3 regions of the Paraburkholderia sp. SIMBA_053 genome follow, and region 2 is predicted to be linked to each of the others. Evidence: predicted binding sites of a transcription regulator. Region 2 holds the regulator's gene; each other region holds the start of a gene.
What was found. The regulator FNR, encoded in region 2, switches genes on or off when oxygen is low (the NO sensors DNR and NnrR bind a similar motif). The targets are predictions, from matches to a motif close to TTGATNNNNATCAA.
Positions count from the first base shown of each region.

Region 1: cyoA (ubiquinol oxidase subunit II) is a predicted target of FNR. The motif match lies at 3,448-3,461, and genes of this name have one in related genera.
Region 3: SB753_RS05465 (universal stress protein) is a predicted target of FNR. The motif match lies at 2,774-2,787, and genes of this name have one in related genera.

Region 1 is NZ_JAWRXU010000004.1:505,332-512,599, reverse strand. Features, by position in the region: gene cyoC (cytochrome o ubiquinol oxidase subunit III) at 1-324, opposite strand, end outside; gene cyoB (cytochrome o ubiquinol oxidase subunit I) at 328-2,343, opposite strand; gene cyoA (ubiquinol oxidase subunit II) at 2,347-3,240, opposite strand; gene SB753_RS17330 (LacI family DNA-binding transcriptional regulator) at 3,590-4,663, opposite strand; gene SB753_RS17325 (MFS transporter) at 4,796-6,124, opposite strand; gene SB753_RS17320 (ribonuclease activity regulator RraA) at 6,213-6,947, opposite strand; gene araD (L-arabinonate dehydratase) at 6,966-7,268, opposite strand, start outside.
Region 2 is NZ_JAWRXU010000001.1:224,031-231,298, forward strand. Features, by position in the region: gene SB753_RS01040 (PAS domain-containing sensor histidine kinase) at 1-24, shown strand, start outside; gene SB753_RS01045 (response regulator transcription factor) at 21-671, shown strand; gene SB753_RS01050 (response regulator) at 804-1,235, shown strand; gene fnr (fumarate/nitrate reduction transcriptional regulator Fnr) at 1,228-2,016, shown strand; gene SB753_RS01060 (zinc-dependent alcohol dehydrogenase family protein) at 2,003-2,995, opposite strand; gene SB753_RS01065 (c-type cytochrome) at 3,393-3,728, shown strand; gene SB753_RS01070 (DUF3564 domain-containing protein) at 3,796-4,170, shown strand; gene SB753_RS01075 (MGH1-like glycoside hydrolase domain-containing protein) at 4,451-7,186, shown strand.
Region 3 is NZ_JAWRXU010000001.1:1,195,295-1,202,562, reverse strand. Features, by position in the region: gene SB753_RS05475 (2-oxoglutarate dehydrogenase E1 component) at 1-1,549, shown strand, start outside; gene SB753_RS05470 (two-component system response regulator) at 1,776-2,165, shown strand; gene SB753_RS05465 (universal stress protein) at 2,237-2,716, opposite strand; gene SB753_RS05460 (FadR/GntR family transcriptional regulator) at 2,946-3,635, shown strand; gene SB753_RS05455 (acyl-homoserine-lactone synthase) at 3,732-4,325, opposite strand; gene SB753_RS05450 (hypothetical protein) at 4,480-4,797, shown strand; gene SB753_RS05445 (helix-turn-helix transcriptional regulator) at 4,781-5,485, opposite strand; gene SB753_RS05440 (dihydrodipicolinate synthase family protein) at 6,040-6,978, shown strand; gene SB753_RS05435 (SMP-30/gluconolactonase/LRE family protein) at 6,999-7,268, shown strand, end outside.

The DNA.
Region 1 (7,268 bases), on a different contig from region 2:
CGCAAGACCGAGCACGAAGGTCACCGCAAGCCAGCCCAGGACGGAGGCGGACTTACCGCGCCGGGCGCCTAGCATGGCGAAGCCGTAGCTGATGCTGCTCAACAGCAGCGCGGCAGTCTCCACCGCGACGCCGCCGATGTCGAACAGATCCTTGCCCGACGGGCCGCCCGCGAACTGATGCGACATAACCGCAAACACGGCGAATAGCGATGCGAACAGCACGCAGTCGGTCATCAGATACAGCCAGAAGCCGAACACCGTATCCGACGAACCGTGGTCATCGTGTGCGCCGTGGTGCGTCACGGAGATTGTTTTCTGCGACATCGATCAGGCCTCCACAGCTTCGAATTCGCGGCTCTGCACCGCAGCGGCCGCAGGGCCACGCTTACTTTCGATTTCCCGCACGGTGTCGGCGGAGATGTAATAGCCGTCGTTGTCGCCAAAGCTGCGTGCAATCAGCGTGGCCACAATAGCCAGCAGTGCCGCGACAGCGAGCCAGGTGATGTGCCAGACGCCGGCAAAGCCAAGCACGAGACTGAACAAACCGATGAGCAACCCTGCACTGGTATTGGACGGCATGTGAATGTCCTGATATGCCTGATTGGCCGGCGCTTTCGCGAGTCCGCTTGTCGTCTCCTTCATGTGAGCGTATGCGTCGAGTTCGCGCACCGTCGGAATGATGGCGAAGTTATAGACCGGCGGCGGCGACGCGGTCGCCCATTCGAGAGTACGGCCGTTCCAGGGGTCGCCCGTTACGTCGCGGTACTCGGGTTTATTGCGGTTCGCCACGCTGACCCATACTTGCGCTACCTGGAAAACCACGCCGACCGCGATCAGAGCTACTCCGCATGCAGCGGCAATCATCCACGGATGCCACGCCGGGTTGTCGTAGTGGTTCAGACGTCGAGTCACACCCATGAAGCCCAGCACGTAGAGCGGCATGAACGAAGCATAGAAGCCCACGAACCAGCACCAGAACGCGCACTTGCCGAGCTTCTCGTTCAGCTTGAAACCGAACGCTTTCGGGAACCAGTAGTGGAACCCTGCGAGGTAGCCGAAAACCACGCCGCCAATGATCGCGTTGTGAAAGTGTGCAATCAGAAAGAGGCTGTTATGCAGCACGAAGTCCGCGCCGGGAATCGCCATCATCACACCGGTCATGCCGCCGATAGTGAAAGTGATCATGAAACCGATCGTCCACAACACAGGCGCGGAAAACTCGAGTCGCCCGCGGTAGATCGTGAACAGCCAGTTGAAGATCTTCACACCGGTTGGAATGGCAATGACCATTGTCATAATGCCGAAGAATGCATTGACGTCCGCACCCGAGCCCATCGTGAAGAAGTGATGCAGCCAGACGAGAAACGCGAGGACCATGATTGCGCACGTTGCATAGACCATCGTCCGGTAGCCGAACAACGGCTTCTTCGAAAAGGTGGCAATGACTTCCGAATAAATGCCGAATGCGGGCAACACCAGAATGTAGACCTCGGGGTGGCCCCATGCCCAGATCAGATTCAGGTACAGCATTGCGTTGCCGCCTGCTTCGTTCGTGAAGAAGTGCATGCCCATGTAGCGGTCGAGCCCGAGCAGCGCCAAGGCCACCGTGAGAATCGGGAACGTGGCCATGATCAGCACGTTCGAACAGAGCGCCGTCCACGTGAACACCGGCATTTTCATCAGCGTCATGCCGGGCGCGCGCATCCGCACAATCGTCACGAAGAAGTTGATGGCCGTAATCAGTGTGCCCACACCTGACAGTTGCAAACTCCATATGTAGTAGTCCACCCCGACGCCCGGACTGAATTTCAACTCCGACAATGGCGGATACGCGAGCCAGCCGACCTGCGCGAATTCGCCGATCACGAGCGACAGATTCATCAGGATCGCGCTAATCGCGGTCATCCAGAAACTGAGCGAATTGAGGAATGGAAACGCGACATCGCGCGCTCCGATCTGCAGCGGCACCACCAGATTGAACAGGCCGACCATCAGCGCCATTGCCATGAAAAAGATCATGATGACGCCGTGAGCCGTAAAGATCTGATCGTAATGGTGCGGCGGAAGATAGCCTGGAGAGTGATACGCCAGAGCGAGCTGAAGACGCATCATGACCGCGTCGACGAAGCCGCGCACGAGCATCAGCACCGCGACCACGATATACATGACGCCGATCTTCTTGTGATCGACGCTAGTCAGCCACTCGTGCCAGAGCCATTTCCATTTGTGGAGCCGGGTCAGTGTCGCGACCACGGCGAGCACCATGACGATCATGAGAGCGCCCGCCCCCATGATGATGGGCCGATCGAACGGGATCGCGGAGAGTGTCAGATTTCCGAGCATATGCTAACCCCTTGTGCGGCAATTGCTGTTCTGCAAATCGAGAACATTGCCGTTGTTGTACTTTGCAATGATGTTCGTGAAGACCTTCGGGTCCACCGTCGAGAAATAGCCGACCGGCTCCTTCTCGCTCGGTTGCGCCACCGAGTTGTACTCGTTCATATCGAGCCGGCGCGGCGAGGCCTTCACTTTTTCCACCCACGCATCGAACTGAGCGGGCGTGACGGCGAGCGCGCGGAACTTCATGTCGGAAAAACCTTTACCGCTGAAGTTGGCGGAGATACCGGCGTAATCGCCGGCATGGTCGGCTATCAGATGAAGTTGCGTCTGCATGCCCGCCATTGCGTAGATCTGGCTTCCGAGTTGCGGAATGAAAAACGAATTCATCACGGAATCGGATGTGACCTTGAAATCAACCGGTGTACCCACGGGGAACGCAAGCTGGTTGACCGAAGCAACGCCGAGTTCCGGGTAGATGAAAAGCCACTTCCAGTCGAGCGCCACGACCTCGACCTTGATCGGCTTGACCGCCGATTCGATGGGCCGGTATGGGTCGAGTTCGTGCGTGGTATTCCACGTCAGAATTCCGAGGAACAGAATAATCAGAGTAGGAACGGTCCACACCACCGTTTCGATCGCGGTGGAATGCGCCCACTTTGGTGCATAGGTCGCGCTACGGTTGCTTGCGCGGTAACGCCAGGCAAACACCAGGATCATGACGATCACCGGCACGACGACGATCAGCATGGCCATCGTCGCCGTACTGATCAGCGACTTTTCGGCCACACCCACGCTGCCCTTTGGATCGAGCACGTCGAGATTGCTGCACCCCGCAAGACACGCGACGAGTCCAGCCCCCACGGGTACCAACACCCGTTCAATGGTTTTCTTATTCACCATATCTGCCTGATTTCCATGGACCGATCTGGAACGCTACACAATGTTATCGCCATGAAGACCAGACCAATTACTTCATGCGCGGTCGGATTTTAAGAGCGCCCACCGGCCTGGAACATGATCTCGGACAAGCTAAATCAAACAATGTCCGCATCGGCATTCGATGCACGTGCGCATGCACATGCGCAATAGTCGCGAGTGAATGTATTTCTGATCTGCGTCAAGTATTACGCGCCCGCGGCGGCTCGATTCGCCGCGTCGTCAATCGCAAAGACACCAAGGGAAAGAGGCCATGACGGCCTGACAGGCGCCGCTTATTCAACGGCGTGATGGAGATATTGCCGAAGCCGGATCAGGTCGTTGCGCGCTCCACGATCTGGAAGCCCACGTCGGTTACTTTGTTCTGCTCGGTGCCGGCCAGCCGGTCCAGCAGGCAGCGCGCCGCGGTGAGCCCGATCCGTGTGCCGTCGACGTGCACGGAGGTGAGCTCGGGCGTCGTCTCGGTCGCGAACTCCAGATCGCCGAAGCCGCAGATCGCGAGCTGCGACGGCACGCTTAGTCCCAATTGTCTGGCCGCGCTCAACGTTCCAATGGCGAGCAGGTCCGACCCGCAAAAGACCGCGTCGATATCGGGGGACTGCTCGACGAGCCGAGGCAATGCCGCCTTGCCGAGTGCAACCGAACTAGGCGGCGCGACGAGTACTTCTGCGATGTCGCGAATGCCCCCCTGCGCGAGCCGCTCACAAAAGCCACGGCGACGCGCGAGCGCCCGTTGGTCGTTTGCCGACACGAGCCCGGGCTTGCGCACGTTCCTTTGCAGGAAGTGCTCGGCCACCGCGACGCCGATCCGGTAATGCGAGAAACCGACCAGCATGTCGATAGGCTGATCCGTCATGTCCCATGTTTCGACGATCGGAATGCCGACGTTCGCAAGCCGCTCGCGCAAGGAGTCGGTGTGCGCGACGCCGGTCAGCAGCACGCCTTCGGGCCGCCGGCTCAGCACTGCGTCGAGCAACGCCTCTTCACTCGAATCGTCGTAGCCGCTCAAGGCGAGCAGCACCTGGTAGCCCGCGCGCGACATCGTCTCGCTGAAGACCTGAATCGTTTCCGAGAACAGCGAGTGGGCGATGGTCGGCACGATCGCGGCAATCAGCCGGGAGCGCGACGACGACAAGCCGCCCGCAAGCCGGTTCGGCACATAGCCGAGCTTTTGCACGACCTGGCGCACGCGTTCGAGTGTTTCGGGCGCGACCGTCGCAGGACTGTTGAAGACGCGCGATACCGTGATCGGGGAGACACCCGCTTGCGCCGCGACGTCGGTGATTCGCAGGCCTTTCGGGCCGCCGCGCATGCGTCTGGCGGGCGCCACCGCGTCGGGCAGATCGGCGTCGGCGGCAGCGGCAGCGGGCGGTTTCTGATTCGGCATGAGTGCTGACGGAAGTTAATGGATCGCGCGCCGTATTCTAAACTGGCTGAACCACGCCGACTTTCGCTAAATGTCGGCTGCCCGAACGCGGCTCGGTCAGACGCGCCGCATGTCAAAGCGTCGTCGCACAGCCTACTCGGTCACGGGGACAGCATGCTGCGCCCCGCGTGCGCCTCTTTCGCGGCGCAAGATCAACAGCGTAATGACGGCGAACACGAGCAGACAGGTCGCGGGAATCAGCATCGGCGCCTTCACGCTGCCCGTTGTCTGCCGAACCCACGGCACGAGATTCTGCGCGATGAAGCCGCCGATATTGCCGAGCGAATTGATCGCAGCGATGCCGGCTGCAGCACGCGCGCCGAACAGGAATTTGGGCGGCAAGGTCCAGAAGCACGGAATCAGCAGATACATGCACGGCGCGCCAAAGCACAACGCGATGAATCGCAGCGTGTTGGTCGGCAGAAACACCGCGCTCAGAAAACACACGACACCCAGCAGAGCCGAAACCAGCATCGCGACGATTGCGCGATTGCCGGCACCGCGCAACCTGGAAGGCAGCCACGCGAGCACGATGGTCGCCATCAGCCATGGAATGATGTTCAGCAGCCCGTTCGTCGTATTACTCACGCCGAAGCCTTTCACCAGCGTCGGCAACCAGTAACTCACGCCGTAAACCGAGATGGACAGCATCATGTAGTAGAGCGCCATGCCGATCACGCGCGGCTCGGTCAGCACGCTGAGCAGCGAGCCGTGCGTCGCGACGCCCGATTTGATCTGCGCGCTTTCGGCGTCGAGCGTGTGCGTGAGCCACTCTTTCTCGTCGGCGGAAAGAAACTTCGCTTGTTTCGGCGACGACGGCAGCAGGTACAGCACGACGACCGTCAATAGAACCGACGGCAGCCCCGTGACGATGAACACCAGTTGCCAGCCATGCAGCCCTGCAATCCCGCCCTTGTCGAGCAGCCAGCCGCAGATCGGCGCGCCGACCATATTGCCGAGACTGCTGCCCACCGTGAAATAGCCGAGCATACGCACACGATGCCGCGCCGGAAACCACAGCGTGAGGTAATAGATCACACCAGGATACAAACCGGCTTCCGATGCGCCGAGCAGAAAGCGCAGCACGTAGAACATCGTGGCGTTCTGCGTGAAAGCGAGCAGTATCGTCACGACGCCCCACGTGAACATGATGCGCGCCATCCAGCGCGGCGCGCCGTACTTGTGCAGCATCACGTTGCTCGGCACTTCGAAAATGAGGTAGCCGATAAAGAACAGCGACGCGCCGAGCCCATAAGCAACCTCGGAAAGTCCGAGGCTTCCGAGCATTTGCAGCTTGGCAAAGCTGATATTGGAGCGGTCGATATAAGCGACCAGATAGAGCAGCCCCAGCAGCGGCATCAGGCGCAGCGCAAGGCGGTTGATCAGGCGCGATTCGGCGATTGCCAGTGTCGTGGTGCTCACAGCGTCTCCTCCGGCCGCGTTCGATGCGCGGACCTGTGTCCTGCGATAGATCAAGCGTGAATGACGTGTACTCAGGCGTCGCAGCGGCTCATTGGCGTTGTGCGCGCCATTGCGCATAAGCGGCCATGGTCTCTTCATTGGGCGGGTACGTGCCGCGCAACGGCCGGCCTTCGTCGATCCGTTGAGCGATGAACGCCTCGAGCTGTTCCTGCTCGGCCGCATCGCGCGCGACATCGGCGGCCATCTCGCGCGGCACGATAACGACGCCGTCCACATCCGCGACGACGATATCGCCCGGATAAACCGGCACGCCGCCACAGGCAATCGGCACATTCATATCGACCGCATGATGTTTCGCGAGATTCAGCGGCGCGCTCGCGCCCGCGCACCAGATCGGCAAGCCCAATGCCGCGATGGTCCCGCTATCGCGCACCGGGCCGTCCGACACCATGCCCGCGACGCCGCGCTTAGCGAGGCGCAGCGCGAGAATCGAGCCCACCGACGCCACCGAGCGCTCGCCGCGGCAGTCCTGCACGAGCACGCTGCCGACAGGCGCGGTCTCGACTGCCTTGCGTTGCGGATGGTCCGGGTCCTGAAACACGCCGACGTGATCGAGGTCTTCGCGCGCCGGGATATTGCGCAACGTGAACGCGGGCCCCACCAGATTCGGCGTGCCTGGCGCCGGCTTGGCGAGCGGCGCGACACCTTGCAAAAACACGTTGCGCAAACCGCGCTTGAAGAGTTGCGTGGTCAACGTGGCCGTGCTCACGTGTCTCAGTTGTTCGAGCGTCGCTTCGCTCACGACGATTTCGGATGCGGTCATCTCAGGGCTCCGGTTTGATTAGTGAATTTCGGGTTCGCTGCTCTTCGCACCCGGCGCATCGTGTGTGGTCGGCGCGCTTGGCGCGGCCGCTGTTTTCACCGGCTCTTCGAGAAAGTCGAAATCGCAACCCTTATTCGCCTGCAATACATGCAGTTGATGCATCACGCCGAAGCCGCGTTCGAAGGGAAGCTTCGGCGGCTGCCATGCGGCCTTGCGAGCACTCAGTTCTTCATCGCTCACTTCCAGATGCAGACGCCGCGCGGCCACGTCGAGTTGGATCATGTCGCCGTCCTTCACGAGAGCAAGCGGGCCGCCGACAAA
Region 2 (7,268 bases):
CAAATGCAGGAGCTGCAATCATGACCCGGGTCTTGCTCGCCGACGATCATGCACTTGTGCGCGATGGTCTACGTCATATCCTCAAGGGGGCCAGCGGCTTCGAAGTGGTGGGCGAAGCAAGTGACAGTGCGAGTACCATCGCGCTGATTCGCGCTTCCGCTGCAGACGTGCTGGTGCTCGATCTGTCGATGCCGGGCCGCAACGGCGTCGAACTGATAAAACAGATCAAGGAGGAAAAGCCGGCGCTGCGTATCCTCGTGCTGACCATGCATGCCGAACAGCAATACGCAGTGCGCGCGTTCAAGGCGGGCGCGTCCGGCTATCTGACGAAAGAAAGCGCAAGCGCCGAGCTTGTGGCGGCGGTGACAAAGGTGGCCGCAGGCGGCGTCTACGTGAGCCTTGCGATGGCCGAGCGGTTCGCGCAGAGCCTGAACGAGCCCACCGATCTGTTGCCACATCAGCGCCTGTCAGACCGTGAGTTCGACGTCCTCAAGCGCATTGCTGCCGGTCAGACGATCACGGAAATCGCGACGGAGCTGTGCGTGAGCTCCAAGACCGTCAGCACCTACAAGACGCGCATCCTCGAAAAGATGCAGATGCCGCACGAAGCCGCGCTGGTGCGTTATGCGATGCGTCACAAACTGGTCAGCGACGAAGAGGACGATATTTAAACGCCCCCACCGCCCCGCTGGCGGCCTGCGACGCATGCTGTAGGAATCGCCCTACAGCCCTTCTTCGTCGCCTACTCCAAGTTCGCTCCTCGCCGATTTTATTTTGAGATGGCGCGGCCGATACTTCGAGGCATGAACTCAGGCCTCAACCACCCCGCCCTGCGTGTCTTTCTCGTCGACGATGCATTCCCGGTACGGCGCCGTATGGCTGCGCTGTTCGGCTCACTCGAGGGCGTAGAAATTGTCGGTGAGGCCGAGGAGCCCGGTGCTGCATTCGCGGGCATCGAGGCTCGCGCAGCTCACCTTGTGGTGACGGAGTTGCATCTGAACGGCGGTAGCGGCATGGAATTGCTGGCCCTGCTCGCGCAACGCATGCCTCACGTCATCACGATGGTGCTGACGAACCGATCCGGCGCCTGGTTCCGGCGCGCGTGCCTGACGTGCGGCGCGCAATACTTTTTCGACAAGACTCGCGAATTCGAACTTGCGCGAAGCGCGATCCAGCGGATCGCCAGCGAACATCGTGCACGCACCCCTCTTCAATCTGGAGCAAATCATGTCTGACGTTGTCTCTTATCCGGTCAGCTCTCGCACATTCGTCCCGCTGCATGTTGCATCGACGCCGGAACAGGGACGTACCACGGACCGCGCGACGCGCAAGGACGCGATGCGCTGCTCGTCGTGTTCGATGCGTCCGATGTGCATGCCGCAAGGCCTGACGCCCGAGGAGTTGCAGAGAATCGAAGCGCTCATCTGTCCGTCACGCACTATCAGGCAGGGTGAGACGATCTTCCGCACGAACGATCCGTTCGAGAGCATCTATGCAGTGCGGGCGGGGTCGTTCAAGACCGTCGTCATGCACCGCGACGGCCGGGAGCATGTGACGGGCTTTCATCTCGCCGGCGATTCCCTCGGGTTCGACGGCGTGTGCTCCGGTCACCATAGCTGCGATGCGGTAGCGCTCGAGGACAGCAAGGTCTGCATCATTCCGTTTCATCTGCTCGAGACGATGTGCCGCGAAGTGAAGGCCGTTCAGCAGCACGTGCACCGTATGATGGGCAGCGAGATCGTGCGTGAATCGTCGCAGATGATGCTGCTCGGCACGATGTCAGCGGAACAGCGTGTGGCCACGTTCCTGCTGAATCTGTCGGAGCGCCTGAGAAAGCGCGGCTATTCGCCGGCCGAGTTCCATCTGCGCATGACGCGCGAGGAAATTGGCAGCTATCTTGGGATCAAGCTCGAAACGGTGAGCCGGATGCTGTCGCGGTTCCAGCGCGACGGCTTACTCGATGCGCGCGGCAAGGACATCCGGATTCTCGATCACGACGGCCTCATTCGGGTTTGATGGCGAGCACCGCTGCGCCCGTCAGGCGGCCATCGCGCAGGTCGGCGAGTGCGCGATTTGCGTCCTCCAACGCATAAGTCGTGGTTTCAAGCGTGAGCCGCGCTTCACTCGCAATGCGCATGAAAGCCAGCCCGTCGTCGCGAGTCAGATTTGCGACCGAAACAAGGCGCCGTTCGCCCCATAGAAACGAATAGGGAAACGACGGAATGTCGCTCATGTGGATTCCGCCGCAAACTACTACACCGCCTTTCACGACTGCGCGCAAAGCCTGTGGAACGAGCGCGCCGACCGGGGCGAACAGCAACGCCGCATCGAGTTCGTCGGGCGGCGCCTCGTTGCTGTCACCAGCCCACGCCGCACCCATCCGTAGTGCGAGTTGCTGCGCCGCCTGATCGCCGGGCCGCGTGAATGCATAGACCGTGCGCCGTTGATGACGCGCCACTTGAGCGACGATATGCGCCGCGGCACCGAAACCGTAAATACCGATGCGCCGTGCGTCGCCCGCCATGCTCAAGGTGCGGTAGCCGATGAGTCCTGCGCATAGCAGCGGCGCCGCCTCGATATCGGAGTACTGTACCGGCAGATGAAAGCAGTAGCGGCTGTCCGCAACCGTGCGTTCAGCGTAACCGCCGTCGATCGTATAGCCGGTGAAACGGGCCTCGTCGCAGAGATTTTCCCGCGCCGAGAGGCAGTAGCGGCAATGGCGGCACGTATAGCCGACCCACGGCACCCCCACGCGATCTCCGACAGCGAAACCCGTCACGCCGGCGCCCACTTCCGCCACCGTGCCGACGATTTCATGACCGGGAATAACAGGCCGCTTAGGACGATCGAGCTCGCGATCGACCAGGTGAAGATCGGTACGGCACACGCCGCACGCGTGAACGTCGATCAGTACTTCTCCAATACCGGGCTTAGGATCCGGCACATCATCTTCGCGTAGGATCGGTGAGTCACCATCGAAAACCATTGCGCGCATAGGAACTCCCTTTGGTCAGTACTGAACCTCTGTCGCCCCAAAACAATAGACTCGTGGGTTTCAGTCACAAAAGCGGAAGTAACCACTGTGTAAGAGCACGGCTTTGCGCCATCCCTGTTTAGCAGATTGATTGTCTGCTTGTTCGATGCGACGCCGATCAATTCAAACGCAGCGAGCAGATCTTCTTCGCGCAGTGAATCGGCTCTGAAGCCCGAATCTTCGCGACAGCCACCCGATTGTATGGCGTATGCGGTCTCATCGCAGTGTGCCTGTCATCAGCATAGGATCTACGCGCTGCCGGTCAAATTCACACGCCTTATTCCGGTTGATCGAGGTCAACGGCGCAGCAGCGGCCGACCTTACACTGGTCTCATTCCCATGCACCGGAGCGCGCGCCATGAATGCCATATCCCGTCGCTGCCGTCTCGCATGTGCCGCGTTTCTGCTGGTTGCTACCGCCGTTCAGGCCGAGCCGGAGCCGGCCGCTCTGGTCGATCAGCATCACTGCATGTTCTGCCACACACGTGACGCACCGTTCCTCGCGCCGTCGTTCGAGCAGATCGCCGCTCGCTACCGCGACGTTCCGAACGCGCAATTCATGCTTGAGCACAAGCTGCGGTTAGGCGGCAAGGCGCATTGGGGCGACATGGCGATGCCGTTGCCAGCCGATCGTGGCGGGCCGATATCGGCAGAAGACGCACACACGCTGGTGCAATGGGTACTCAGTCAATAACCGCCCTGCGAAAACCACGGTTCCCGTAGTCCGGGTCAATTGACGGCAGCTACGTTCGGAGATTGTCATGCGCCTCACAGTTCATCTCGACACATTCAATTGCGTCCATCCGATGGCTTTTGCAATCCTCTGGCTCGATGAGGACACGCGGCGATGGTCGCGCGAGGGTCACCTCGGGCTGGAACTGCCGGAATGGGGTTCGTTGCACATGGATTGCGGCAATACGCTCGTGTGCGGCCCCAACGACGCCACACCGCTATGCGTTCTCGAAGGGTTGGATCTCAACGGTTGCGACGGTCCCTTTGAAGGCGAAACCGGGCGCGCGCAATGGTGCGCGAAGCGCGGCCGCGCGCTGATGACTGGGCACTGGCATGTCCAATGTATCGATCACGAGCAGGCGCCACCCGAGCATGGCCTCTTCGCTGGTGGCGACGAAACTTGAACCGCGCGCGCGGTGACCGTTCGACAGGAGGCTGTCGGCATTTCTCAATTTGCGTAGTGCTATCGAACCGTGGGACCAAAGTCCTATTGGCTGCATTCACCGTATGGTTGATCGTTCAGGAGGAAATTGGGCCGAGACGTAGTTTCGGAACGGTGCCTGAGTTTCAAGGGTCGGTACGTCCATTTTAGTCAGGCGAAAGCGTGCCATCAGGACGACGTCAAGCCGGGTATGTCACGACGGTCGAGCGGAATCGATTCACCCCAGTATCGGAGCTGAAACCATGGCTGACGCAATTGTGGATGTCACGGAGCAGAAGCGTTTGAACGAACAGCGTGAAGCTCAGGTCCCGTGGAAAAAGTGGGGACCTTACCTGAGCGAACGGCAATGGGGGACGGTCAGGGAGGATTACAGCGACGACGGCAACGCATGGGACTATTTTTCGCACGACCAGGCGCGTTCACGCACGTACAGATGGGGCGAGGACGGACTCGGCGGACTGTGTGACGATCAGCAGCGGCTCTGCTTTGCGCTCGCGCTTTGGAACGGGCAAGATCCGATCCTGAAGGAGCGCCTGTTCGGTCTCACCAATAGCGAAGGCAATCATGGCGAGGACGTGAAGGAGTATTACTTCTACATCGACAGTACGCCCACGCACTCGTACATGAAGTATCTCTACAAATATCCGCAGAAGGAATATCCGTACCGGGACCTTGTCGAAACCAACCGCAAAAGATCGCGAACAGAAATGGAGTACGAACTGCTCGACACTGGCATCTTCGACGAAGACCGCTATTTCGACGTGTTCGTAGAGTACGCGAAGGCAGATCCGGAAGACATACTCGTACGGATTTCCGTGCACAACCGCGGACCGGATGCGGCACAGATCCGGATCTTGCCGACACTCTGGTTCCGCAACACCTGGTCGTGGGGCGGCGACGACCGGAAACCCTCGTTGACCGAAGCGGGGTCCGGCATTATCCGCGCCACCCATCATGAGCTAAGGCAGTACTGGCTATATTGCGATGGAGATTGCGAGGCTCTGTTCACCGAAAATGAAAGCAATGCTCAGCGTCTGTGGGGCGTGGCGAATTCGTCTCCTTACGTGAAGGACGCGTTTCACGACTACGTCGTCTCGCGAGCGGACGCGGTCAATCCCGCGAAAAGCGGCACGAAGGCAGCGGCTCACTATGCTGTCGAGGTGCCAGCCGGAGGCAGCAAGACGTTCCGGCTGCGGTTACGAGCAGCGCAAATGGAGAATGCGTTCGACGGCTTCGAGAAGGTGTTCGACAGCCGCATCGCCGAGGCTGACGAGTTCTACGAGCGCATTGCACCAAAGACGCTGACGGAGGATCAGCGCCGTGTTCATCGGCAGGCGCTGGCCGGGATGTTATGGAGCAAGCAGTATTACTACTTCGACCTGGAAAAGTGGTTACGCGAGCATAAGAGCCATCCGTTGCTGGACTCGGCTCGACGCGACGTGCGCAACACTGACTGGTTCCACATGCTCAACGCGGACGTGATCTCAATGCCTGACAAGTGGGAGTACCCGTGGTACGCGGCTTGGGATCTGGCGTTTCACACGGTCTCGCTTGCGCTGGTGGATTTCGACTTCGCCAAAGAACAGCTGCTGTTGATGCTGCGGAACCTGTACTTCCACCCTAGCGGACAGATTCCTGCTTACGAGTGGAACTTCAGCGATGTAAATCCGCCGGTACATGCCGCTGCCACGCTCTGGCTCTACAAGTATGAAAAACAGTTGGGCCGTGCAGACCCCCGCTTCCTCGAGCGGTCGTTCCAGGCATTGATGCTCAATTTCAACTGGTGGGTCAATCGCAAAGATCCTTCCGGCCGGAACGTCTTTGCGGGCGGCTTCCTCGGGCTGGATAACATCGGCGTGTTCGATCGGAGCGCACAACTCCCGACGGGAGGCACACTGGAGCAGGCGGACGGAACCGCGTGGATGGCGTTCTATTGCCAGTGCATGTTGGAGATGGCCACCCTGCTGACGGAATACGATCCGCTCTATGAAGAGGTTGCTTTCAAGTTCGTCCAGCATTTCATGTGGATTTCGTATGCGATGGACCGCCGTGGCGTACATCACGACGAAATGTGGGACGAGGAAGACGGCTTCTTCTATGATCTGCTGCGCCTTCCGGACGGCCAGGCAACACGGCTGAAGGTGCGATCGATGGTAGGGCTGTTGCCGTTGTGCGCGTCGACGGTATTCGAAGGAGATGCGGTCGACCGGTATCCGAAGTTGATGGAGTTGATTGCCCAGTTTCGCGAACGCCATCCAGAGTTGATTGCGCAGGTCGCACCAACAGAAGCAGGTTTCATCGGTTACAAGAAAAGACGCCTGCTCGCCATTCTGAACAGGAAGAAACTCGAGCGCGTGCTCGGCTATCTTCTCGACGAAAACGAATTCCTTGGACCTCACGGCATCCGGTCGCTTTCGCGCTATCACGAGGATCACCCGTTCGTATTTCGTACTGGTGGCATCGACTACACGGTTCAGTACCTGCCGGCCGAGTCGAATACCGGCATGTTCGGCGGAAATTCCAATTGGCGCGGGCCGGTCTGGATGCCGGTTAATCTGCTCATCGTGCGGGCGCTCATTAATCTGTACAGTTTCTACGGCGACGAATTCAAGGTCGAATGTCCTACCGGTTCTGGCCAGCAGATGTCGCTGTTCGAAGTGGCCGAGGAAATTGTCCGTCGATTGTCGGGCACCTTCCTGCGCGGCGAAGATGGCAGACGGCCCGTCTACGGCGGAACGGAAAAATTCCAGAGCGATCCGCACTGGCGCGATCTGATCCTGTTTTACGAGTACTTCCACGGCGACAACGGAGCTGGTCTGGGGGCCAGTCATCAGACGGGCTGGACAGGGTTGATCGCGCCGCTGTTGGACATATTCGGGCGAATCGACGCGAAATCCTTGTTGGAAACAGAACGCGCGTACCTGATGGCGAAAGTCGTCAAGGAGCAGGTTGTGGGTGTGGGCCAAGACCAAAGGTGAAGTCGGCAACGACGTCTGTGAACTTGCTGCAATTGGCTCGATCGGTGGTCACTCCCGCGTGGACGTGAGTGGGTCGTGAGTT
Region 3 (7,268 bases), 970 kb from region 2:
AGACCGTCCCGACGAGGTCCTGCGCGCCGCGAAGCTCGCATTGCAGTACCGGATGGAGTATGAAGCCGACGTCGTCATCGATCTGATCGGATATCGGCGCCTCGGTCATTCGGAACACGATATTCCTGCTCTGACGCAACCGTCGCAGCAGGCGGCAATCTCGGCGCATCAGACCGTCACCGAGCTTTATCACGCGGCCATCGGTGAGGAGACACCACTCGAGATGTTGCGCGCCGATGCATTGAAGGACCTTCTGACGCCGCCCACGCAAACGTTGTCGCAGCAACGCGCCGACCGGACGAGCGGTGCCGGACCCGCGCACCCCGCGAAACCGGCCAGGCGCACGAAGCGCACGCGGCCGTTGTCGCTCGCCCGCTTGCAGTCGCTGACTGCAGCGTTGACTCGCACGCCGCCGGGGTTGCGTCTACATGACTTCGTGCGCGACATCACGGCGAAGTGGCAGCGGAGCGTGGAAGCGGAAACCGCGACGGTCGACTGGTGTTTCGCGGAAAACCTCGCGTATGCAAGTCTGCTCGACGACGGGCACAGTGTGCGCATCTCCGGCATGGACGTGGGCCGCGGCACCTTCATGCATCGGCATGCGGTGTGGCACTCGCAAGGCGCAATTTCGGGCGCGGCTTCCGGCGCAACTGAGCCTTATGTGCCGCTGCAAAATCTGGGCGTGCATCAGGGCGAGTTCGACATCATCAATTCACCGCTGACCGAGGAGGCCGTGCTGGGTTTCGAGTACGGCTACAGCGTTCAGTCCACGTCGCACCTTGCTATCTGGGAAGCGCAGTTCGGCGACTTCGTGAACGGCGCGCAAGTGATCATCGATCAATATATCGCCGCGGGCGAGTACAAGTGGGATCAACCGTCCGGTCTGACGATGCTGCTGCCGCATGGTCATGAAGGCGTCGGTCCCGAGCATTCCAGTGCGTATCTCAGCCGCTTCCTGCAACTGTGCGCAGGCGGAAACATGAAGGTCGTGATGCCGTCGACGTCGTCGCAGTGGTTCCATATGCTGCGAGAACAGGCGCTGAGCGTCGAGCCGAAGCCGCTTGTCGTGATGTCGCCGAAGGGGCAGCTTCATGCCAATGCGCATTCGCATGCGCCGCTCGGCGAATTGATCGACGGTGCGTTTGCTCCGGTGCTGCAGGACAGTGGTGCTGCGTTGCCTGCAGACGTGACGCGCGTCGTACTGTGCAGCGGCAAGTTCTTCTACGACCTGCAGGCGGCGCGCGATGCTTCTCGCGAGACGCAGACTGCGCTCGTCCGGATAGAACAGCTGTACCCGTTTCCGACGAGCGAGCTTGCGCTTGCACTCGCCGCTTACCCGAATCTTGCGGAGGTGGTGTGGGCCCAGGAAGAGGAAAAGAAGCATGGCGCATGGCACTTCGTGCGCGATGACATAGAGGGAGCGGTTCCGGCGAACTGCCGCGTGTTCGACGTGTGCCGGCGCGAGAGTCCGTCGGGCGCGGATTCGTCGATACGCGCGCATCGCGTAGAACAGCAGCGCCTGGTGGCAGCCGCATTGGCGCGCGCCTGAAGTTGCGCCGTCAAGCAGTTTGCCCACCGGGTTGCAATTGAGTTGCTATTGTTAACAGCAACAGGCGAGGTGCTCGCGCGCGGCAATCAGTATGCTGCGACGCGACCGCTTCGCCATTTCCCGCTTCGCATGCATGTTGCGGCGCGTAAGCCGATTGGCGCGAATTGAGGAGCGCGTTGGCATGCGCGTTGCGACGCAGGTTGTCGAAGCGATAGGACAATTGCACATGGCAACCGTACTGCTGGTAGATGACGACGCCGAGGCGTTGGACGCATGGAGCGCGATTTGCTCCGCCGAGGGCTACGAAGTAAAAACTGCGCTGGACGGTAAGTCGGCGCTAGCTCAGTTCATGGCTTCGCCCGTCGATGTCGTGGTTGCCGACTGGCGCATGCCGACCATGTCGGGCAGTGAACTATGTCACCGCTTGCGCACACTGCCCGGGCTGGCCGACGTCGCTTTCATACTCGTTTCGGGAGAGCCGAGTCCTCCCGCCTTCGTCAGCTTCGACGGGTTTCTACGCAAGCCGGTGGACGGGCCCGCGTTGCTGGCCACGATGCGGCGCCTTCTCGACGACCACGTCACCCATCGCGCATTGCAGCGAGGCGGACCGACGTAGGATCGATCGTGCACGCGGCGCGGCTTGCCTCACTTACTTGCCACTTACTCTCTGGCGTGACGCTCGCGGCATCAGTCTGGCGTTTGCGCATCGCCGGACGATTTACTCGCCGCGGACGGGATCAGCAGCACCGGCAAGCGAGCCTGGCGCACACAACGCTCCGCGACGCTGCCGAGAATCAGGCGCTGAAATCCGCGCCGACCGTGCGTGCCCATGACGAGCAAGTCGGCGTTGAAGTCGGCGGCGGCTTTCAGCACGGCCGTGGAAACGTCGTCGAGCGACGGCGCTTCGGTCACGACGATCTCTCCCTTCACACCTTGCGCGTCCATTTCGCGTGCGAGCTCCACGCCGAGTTCCTTACCTTGTTCGATGAGACTATTGCGAAGCACTGAAGGGTCATAGCCCGGCGCTTCGAAATACATTGGCGTATTTTCGACGACGTACAAGGGCTGCAAAACAGCGCCGTTGGTTCGGGCGAGCGCGAGCGCTGCTTCGAAAGCACGGCGAGAAGTCTGGCTGCCGTCTACCGCCACAAGAATGCGTGTGTACATTTCCGCTCCAGGTCAGGTTGCGAGCTTTAATGATCGTTCAGAAACGCCGCTTCAGCCAGGATGTAAATCAACCGGTTCACAAATTTTGACGTTGCTCTCGCTAGACGGCCGCCGTTTCAAGACGCGTGGGCGCTCTTTTGCCCGATGCAGCGACCCCGAAGCGCGGCGATTGCCGCCGCGGTTTGCCTTACAATCGGGATCTACTCTGACAAGCTGCTGCGCCCGGCCGATGAATGAGCGAAAAACGACGGGCTTGCCCGACAAGATCTACGGCGACATCCTGAATCGCATTCTTGAAGGTGAATACAAGGAAGGCCAGCGGCTGCCTACCGAGCATGCGCTCGCCGAACGCTTCTCGACCTCGCGACCCACGGTGCGCGAGGCATTGGCGCGGCTGCGGGCTGACGGCATCATCGTGACGCGTCATGGCTCGGGTACGACAGTCGCGCGGCGACCCGACCCGGACGTGCGGCGTTTCGCGCCGCTCGAGACGCTGTCCGACATCCGCCGCTGCTACGAGTTTCGCATTGTCACGGAGACCGGCGCGGCCGAGCACGCGGCGCTCAAAGCGGACGCCGACGACATTGCGGCGATCGAGCACGCATGGGATCAACTCGAACGGATCATCGAGACGCGCGGCATTGGCGCGTCGGACGACTTCCTGTTTCATCTCGCGGTGGCGCGCGCGTCGAAGAACCCGTTTTTCATCACGGTCATGTCGTTCATCGAAGAACAGATAGTTTTCAGCATGAATTTGTCACGCAACCTGTCGCTCGTAAAAACGGTGGAGCGGCAGCGTCTCGTGCAGGCGGAACACCGGGCGGTGCTCGACGCGATCCGCCGCAAGGACCCGCAGGCAGCGGGGCAGGCAATGCGAGCGCACCTGGAAAACGCGCTCGAACGGATGTTTGGTTCGTGAGGCAAGCGTCGCGTGGCCCGCTGCGCGCCGTCTAACCGGCCGTTGCCAACACGGCGAAGCGCGGCCGGCGGCGAGCAGCGGACCAGCGAGGTGTAGCTAAGCGGCTGCGGCGATCGGCCCGAACAACGCCGTGCGGGTCTTCGGACTCACGGCGATATCCAGCGCCACCGCGCGTTCCACACCGATCTGCAGCGGTGAGCCGAGACGGCTTATCTCGATTCCGGTCTTGCGCAACAGCCGCTCGATGGGGGTGGTGGTCACCGTCACATAGCGCGTGATGCCCATGCGGTCGGCGAAAGTGACGAGCTCATGAATTGCCTGCATCGTCACGTCGGCGAAGCCGAACGACTTTTCCTCGCCGCTCGTGTCGATCGCGAAGCGGCTCAATTCCCAGATATGCCGCCCGACCGGCGCCGCAGCGCCATGCAGCAACTGAGGAAAGGTGTCCTTCAGCATGTTCGGTCCCTCGGTCGGCATCAGACGCCAACAGCCACGCACGCGCCGGTCGTCGGCCTGGATCAGCATGTAATGCGGTCCCAGCGCATCGTAGCCGTCGATTTCCATGCCCGCTATGGTCGGAATATCCCATCCGAGCCGTCCGTGAAACACCCGTGCCCGCAGGCGATACATCTCGTTGATGTCTTCGTTGTCGAACTCTTGACGCATTCCAATCCGGATCGCTGTTTGCATGACGTTCTCCTGAACGTGTTGGGGAAACCAATACGCAGGAAAACTTATGCATTCTGAATCGTTCCGCTACCTATCTACCTGGATAGGTGTGCATGCTTATCGGATATCGGAGAATTTGAGACAGGAAACAGCACTCAACCGACGGGACACAAAAATGGAACATCTCGACAATCACTGGCAACCGCAAACCGGTCTACAAACGCGCTCGGCGGAGCCGTCCACAGCGGTAGATCGGGTGTTGATCATTGCGTACCGCAAAAAGAAGAAAGAAAGCCAGCGCCGCTTCTGGGCTCGCTTCGGCGTCACGCAGTCGCGCGGCAGCCGCTTTGAGTCCGGTGCGGAAATCCCGGCGCCTGTCTCGATTCTGCTGGGCCTGTACTTCACGAAAACCGTTTCCGACGCCGACCTCGGCCGGGCTGAGCGGGTGCTTCACAGCCGCGACGCGGCGGCGTTGCTCAACCCGGGTCAATAAGCCCCAGTTGTGTCGCAATCACGGCTGCTGCGCGCCGCGAATTCACGCCGAGTTTGGTCCTGATGTTCTTCATGTGGAAGTTCACCACGGCTTCCGAACAGTTCAGGATATGGGAAATTTCCCACGTGGATTTGCCGCGCGCGGTCCATTGAAGGCACTCGCGTTCGCGCGGCGTCAGCTTGGGCAACAAACTTTGCGTGTGCGCATGCAAATGGCGCTGACTGGTATCGATCACCAGGTCGCGCAATAGCACGAGATTTGGCAATACCACGTCGATATGACGCCAGAAGGTATCCGTCGGATTGGCGTCGTTCACGAAGCACATCATGCCGGCCTCCTGATTCGGGCCGTGAATCGGCAGTGTCACGCCCGCGCGCAATCCGTGGGCGCGCGCTTCTTCGTACATGGACTGCTGCGGCGCGGTCGTGAAGATTTCCGGCGACCACACTAGCGGCGACGAGCGTGTCGCGCAATGTGCGACCGTTGGGTCTATATGAACCAGGCCTTGCTCATCGTAGGTGCGGCGCCACGCCGGCGCATAGGTGCTGCGAATGTAAGCGTCTTCAAGCCGAATGGTCGGGCGCGGAAGCATTGCGATCAGAAGCCGGTCGAATCCCCAGCTCTCCGCAAGACCGGTCACCGCGCTGAACCATTCCGCTTCGTCGGCGGCCTCCAGTAGCGGTGCCATCTGCTCGATAAAATGTAGCGCCAATTTCCACTCTCTCAGACTCGCAAATAGCCTGTATGGTTATTTGCGCAGGTTTTTATGTGCGACTGCTTTAGTGCGGACAATTTATCACTAAAAAATGTTTTGCAACCTGGAGCCGTCCGCTCTATACGCGGCCTTTAACTCACGTTTAACGGAACGCGAATAAACCTGCCTGCGCATTCGCCCTTCGTCGATTTGCGTGTATCGCGAATTTCGCTGCAATCCCCAAGCAGCAGGGTGTTGAGCTTCTGCCGGTCCATTCCTCTCATATCGCATTTCGCGAATGCCAAATAAACGGGCAAAACCGCTCCATTCGCCATGCCACGTCTTTGCTTGGCCCGGCCGCTTCTGCTGCGTGAATCACCGTTTCGCACTATGCAGTTCATTCCTTCTATTGTCATACGAAAGCGTGGTGAAGCGTCTTAACATTTTGCCGCACGCGACGATCGTGGAATCGTTGCGGACCAAGTTGTTTGACAACTTTTCGAAGCAGATGCTACCGTAGACGCTACGACTTTTCGGGTGTCCGCCTTATGAACGAATCTCCGTTTGACGACCGCGAATTCTCAGCCTCGGTCATGGCCGTGCCGCCGCTGGCACGCCGCGCAGACCTTGCGCTCGACGCCGACCAGAATGCCACGCTGATCCGCCATATCGAGGCAGGCGGCGTGCGCACACTGCTCTATGGCGGCAACGCGAACATCTATCACACAGCCGTGAGCGAATATCGCGATCTGCTCGACCTGCTGGCCGATGCGGCGAGCGCCGACACGCGCGTGATCCCCGCCATGGGGCCGGACTACGGAAAGATGCTCGACCAGGCGCGCATCCTCGCGCAGACCCGCTATCGCACGGCAATGGTGCTGCCGCTCGCCGGCTTTACGACGTCAGAGGGCGTCGAAGCAGGCCTGACGCGGATTGTCGACGCGGCAGGCATCCCGCTCACGCTGTACATCAAAAGCGAAGACTATGTGGAGGTGGAGACGCTCGCGCGCCTCGTCGAGCGGGGCACGCTGCTCGCCGTGAAGTATGCGATCGTGCGCCAGAATCCCGCCGACGATCCCTACCTGCGCCGCCTGCTGCAACATGTGCCGGCGGCCAAGATCGTGTCGGGCATGGGCGAGCGGCCTGCGCTCGTGCATGTGCGCGAGTTCGGCCTCGCGGCATGGACAACCGGCTCGGGCTGTATCGCGCCTCACATGGTGACGGCCCTGCTGCACGCAGTGAAAACCGGCGACAACGACGCCGCACAACGTCTCTACGACGCATTCCTGCCGCTCGAAACCTTGCGCGACGACATCTCGCTGATCCGCGTGCTGCACGACGCGGTGACGTTCTCGAAGATCGCCGACATGGGGCCGATCTTGCCGCTGCTCAGTTCGACGCCGCCCGAACATCATGCGAAGATCGCCGGCGCGGCGCATGCGTTGCTCGCGCTCGAAAGAGAGCACGCGCGCGTCCGGACCCATTGATCCAATCAGACAGAGGCAGCATGACCGACCACAGCCGACGCTATCCCGATCCTTCCGTACGCGTGCTCGATCCGCGCTTCAAGTCGCTGACCCTTGCGTCAGCGTCCGTCGAGTGTCTGTATCAAGGCGCGCGCTGGTCGGAAGGGCCGGTCTGGTTCGGCGACGGCCGCTATCTGCTCTGGAGCGATATCCCCAACGACCGCATCTTGCGTTGGGACGAGGCGAGCGGCGCGGTCAGCACGTTCCGTCAGTCGTCGAACAATGCCAACGGCCATACGCGCGACCGGCAA